Regions from separate parts of the Ligilactobacillus cholophilus genome, predicted to be linked through region 1. Evidence: predicted binding sites of a transcription regulator. Region 1 holds the regulator's gene; the other holds the start of a gene.
What was found. Region 1 encodes HrcA, which represses chaperone genes, less so after heat shock. Its sites were predicted from a motif close to TTAGCACTCNNNNNNNNNGAGTGCTAA; they were not measured.

Region 1 (2,423 bases):
TTAACATATATCCATCTTGATATACTTCAACAACTGTATCTTTTTCTTGTCCCTCTTCAACTGGAACCGTCTTTACAGCTTGATGTTTAGTTGGATCAAACTTTTCACCTAAAGCTTTAATCTTTGTGATTTCATTATCTTTTAAAGCTTTTTCCATATCATTAGCAACCATTTCAATTCCACGCTTTAACTGACTTGAAGCTTCATCTTCAACTTCAGATTGTAATGCACGATTTAAATTGTCCATTACAGGTAAAATTTCAGTTGCCAACTTTTGTCCCTCATATTTTAATAGTTGAGCTTGTTCATTTTTAAAACGTTTCGTCATGTTTTGCATTTCTGCTTCAGCACGAAGAAACTTATCTTCCATCTCATCATATTTTTCTTGAAGAGATGCAATTTGTTTTTCTAGATCTTTAACTTCATCTTTTGATTCGTTTTTTTCTTTTGGATTTGAATGTTTTGTTTCTTTTTCAACATTCAAATCTTCTGCGGCTTTTTCCTCTGGATGTTTTACTTCGTCAGCCACTTGAACACCCCTTCTCTATTCTTTAAAGTCATGATAGTAATTTATTAGTCTTCTTGACAACTCATCACGGAATGTGTCCATCATTCCAATCATCTTGGAATATGGCATGTTTGTTGGACCAAGAATTGCAATCAATCCATGTCCATTATTTCCGTCGTCATACGTTGCAGAAACCAAACTATAATCTAATGAATTACCTTCATCCTTATCATTTATAGTAACAGCAATATCTTTATCAGTCTTTTTCAATAATTTGTTTAAATCAACTGAATGATCAATTAAAGAATAAAGTGACTTTATTTCCTCTAAATTATCATCATTCACAAAGTTCAACAAATTACGTTTTCCACTAACATAAACATGCTCACAAACTGCTTTGTCTAAGATACTACCAAATGTATTCAAGAACCCATCATATTGATGTAAATAAGTAACTATCTTTGGTAGAATTTCATTCAACTTATCGCTGACTTGGTTTAATGATAAACCAACAATCTCATCATTAATAAGTTTAATTACTGACTCAAGTTCATCACCATGAATATTATCTGGAATAGTGAATGTCTGACTTTGGACTGAACCATCACTTGTTACAAGCAAAATCATTACTTGACGATTATGTAATGGTACCAATCTAAATCCTTCAATTACTACATCACTAGATTCTGGTTTTAAAGAAATTGCTACATAATTAGTCATCTGTGATAATAACTGTGCAGATAAAGCGACAATATCATCAACCTTCGAAAATTGGTTATCAAACGAATTCCGAATATTATTGATTAAATCTTGATCCACTTTATCAGGCTTGAGCAAATTATCAACGTAATAACGATATCCACGCAATGATGGTATTCTTCCAGAACTAGAGTGTTGCTTTTCTAAAAAGCCTTGATGTTCTAGAGCTGCCATTTCATTACGAATTGTCGCTGAACTTACATGGATTGGTAATTGTTCTTGCAACTTCTTAGATCCGATCGGCTGACCGATATTAGTATAATTCCGAATAATAGCTTTCAGAATTGATAGCTGTCTGTCTGTTAACATTTACAATCACCCCTTTAGCACTTAACACCCTTAAGTGCTAAGTCCATTATTATATTACATAATATTTGTAAGTTAGTCAAGGCTTTTACCCAATTTTTTAGCAGATAAATGATTAGAGTGCTAATTATTTTCAAAATACATTTTTGTAACCTTTTTATCCTCATTTAATTGCTCTATTAATTCATCAACACTCTCAAATTTAATTGGTGCGCGTAAATATTTATCCCATTCAATTTCAACTTGTTCACCATAAATCATTTGATCAAAATCGAATACATTAATTTCAATCGTTAATGGATTATCACCAAAAGTTTCATTATGACTTACAGATGCCATCCCTTCATACCAACGATTATCGTATTTTACTTTTACTGCATATACACCAATTCCAGGAATACATTGTTGCTTAAATGGTTTAATATTTAGTGTTGGGAAACCTAAAGTACGCCCACGAGCTTTTCCATGAACAACTTCCCCATCAAAATTAAATTTATATCCTAACAGACAATTTATTTCTTCAATCTTTCCCTCATTTAAAAGCCTTTTTATCTTTGTAGTCCCAATTTTTTCATTTCGCATTGTTTTTTTAGATACTTCAATAACTTTAAAACGATTTTGGGCATATTGAGGCAATGTTTGCATATTAGCAATTTCTCTTTTTCCATAAGTATAATCAAATCCTGCAACTAAAATTTTGGCATGCAATCCAACCATATACTTATCTACAAAATCTTGTGGAGATAATTTAGCTAAATTCTTATCAAAATGAGCAATATAAACTATATCTGCACCATATTTTTCAAACAATGAAATTCTTTTTTCAACAGTCGTTAAGTAATTAACATCA
Region 2 (2,423 bases), 260 kb from region 1:
TATCTTTCAATTGTAAGCCAAGGTCATCAGTAATAACTGTAGCACCAGTTAAAATTGCAATATCTTGTAACATTTCTTTACGACGATCACCAAATCCTGGTGCTTTAACTGCAACTACATTGAATGTTCCACGAATCTTGTTTAATACTAATGTTGGTAATGCTTCACCATCAACATCATCTGCAATGATTAACAATGGACGACCTTGTTGAACAATTGATTGTAACAATGGTAATAATTCTTGAATGTTTGAAACCTTTTTATCTGTAACTAAAATGTATGGATTATCTAGATCTGCTTCCATTTTATCTTCATCAGTTACCATGTATTGTGATAAGTATCCACGATCAAATTGCATACCTTCAACAACATCTAATGAAGTGTCAATTCCCTTTGATTCTTCAACTGTAATAACACCATCGTTACCAACTTTTTCCATCGCATCAGCAATAAATTTACCTACTTCTTCATTTGCTGCTGAAATAGAAGCAATTTGTTGAATATCACTCTTTGATTCAACTTTATGTGACATTTCATGTAATGATTTAACAGCTGCTTTTGTTGCTTTTTCAATTCCTTTACGGATTCCAACTGGGTTTGCACCTGCAGTAACGTTCTTCATACCTTCATTAACAATTGCTTGAGTAAGTACGGTAGCAGTTGTTGTACCATCACCAGCAATATCATTTGTTTTAGAAGCAACTTCTGCAACTAATTTTGCTCCCATATTTTCAAAATGATCTTCCAATTCAATAGCTTTAGCAATTGTAACACCATCATTTGTGATTGTTGGTGCACCATATGATTGTTCTAATACAACATTACGTCCTTTAGGACCAATTGTTGATTTTACAGTATTTGCTAATTTATCAACACCTGCAAGCATCTTTGCACGTGCATCTTCTGAAAATTTAATTTCTTTTGCCATAAATAATCACCTCAAAAAAATAAATTCTAGTCTACAATTGCCATGATGTCACTATCACGAACAATTAAATAATCTTCTCCATCATATTTAACTTCAGTACCAGCATATTTATCAAATAAGACTTTATCGCCATCTTTAACGCTAGGAACTGCTTTTTGTCCATTTTCTAATAACTTACCGTCACCTACTGCAACGACTTTTCCTGTTTGAGGCTTTTCCTTTGCATTACTTGCTAATACAATTCCTCCAACAGTTTCTTCTTTTTCTTTTTCAACTTTTAAGACTACGCGGTCTCCTAATGGTTTAAGCACAATAAATCCCTCCATTTTTTAGCACTCGTTAGTATTAAGTGCTAACTGATTACAATTATTACTATAATCTCTTTGCCATTAAAAAGCAAGCATTTTTTATCACTTAACATCTTAGAGTGCTAATTCGATTTCGAAATTAATCATAAACATGCTACAATATTAATAAATTACATATAAAGGAAGTTTATCATTGTGGCAATTGAAAAGAATTCTCTTTCCATTTTGTTGGGATATCTATTTATATTGATTTCTCAACTTATTATTCAAAAAATTTTTTGGTCTTCTTCAATTCTATATATTTTGTTAACTATTATTGGAATTATAGGTGCACTATTACTTTTATTTTTGAATCATAAATTTAGTTATCAAAATTTAGTAGAATATCAAAAAAAGCCAAAAAAATCTCATTTTATTATCTGGGGATTTATTGGAATTGGAATAGTTTTAATCAGTCAATTAATAATCGGAGCAATTTGGCATTTTACAACACACTCTACTGCAATTTCTCAAAATACTAATCAACTATTAACTATTTTTCAAAGCTTTCCAATATATGGATTAGATATTATTATTGCATCCCCAATAATTGAAGAATTAATTTTTCGCAAAGTATTTTTTGGCAATTTAACTTATTACTTTAATCCTATTATTAGTGGAATTATTTCTAGTACTTTATTTGCGATAGCACATCATGATGGCCACTTTATTGCCTATTTTGTAATGGGATGCATTTTTGAATTAATATACTACAAAGCAAAAGACTTAAGAGCTTCTATGATAAGTCATATGGGACTAAACTTATTTATCCTACTCTTTTTTGAATTGAAATTTATATAATGTAGAAAGAAGGAATTATATGTTACTACTTCAAGCTCAACATGTTGCACAACATTTTGGCGCTGATATTTTATTTGAAGATATAAATATGGATATCCAAGATCATTCGCGCATTGGACTAGTTGGACGTAATGGTGCCGGTAAATCTACTCTAATCAAAATGATAATGGGACTTAAAGAACCAAGCGAAGGTAAAATTACAAAAAAGAAAAATTTATCAATTGGGTATCTTGCCCAAAGTAACGGTCTTGAATCTAACCAATCAATTTATCTTGAAATGAAATCAGTTTTCAAATCTTTGATTGAAATGGAAGAAAAAATTCATAAACTAGAAACGCAAATTGCTT

Region 2: the regulator HrcA is predicted to act here: its motif matches at 1,258-1,284, upstream of groES (co-chaperone GroES).

The regions. Positions count from the first base shown of each region.
Region 1 is NZ_CP127832.1:425,508-427,930, reverse strand. It holds gene grpE (nucleotide exchange factor GrpE) at 1-529, opposite strand, end outside; gene hrcA (heat-inducible transcriptional repressor HrcA) at 545-1,576, opposite strand; gene ribF (riboflavin biosynthesis protein RibF) at 1,697-2,423, opposite strand, start outside.
Region 2 is NZ_CP127832.1:168,713-171,135, reverse strand. It holds gene groL (chaperonin GroEL) at 1-928, opposite strand, end outside; gene groES (co-chaperone GroES) at 955-1,239, opposite strand; gene QPK35_RS00905 (CPBP family intramembrane glutamic endopeptidase) at 1,432-2,076, shown strand; gene QPK35_RS00900 (ABC-F family ATP-binding cassette domain-containing protein) at 2,096-2,423, shown strand, end outside.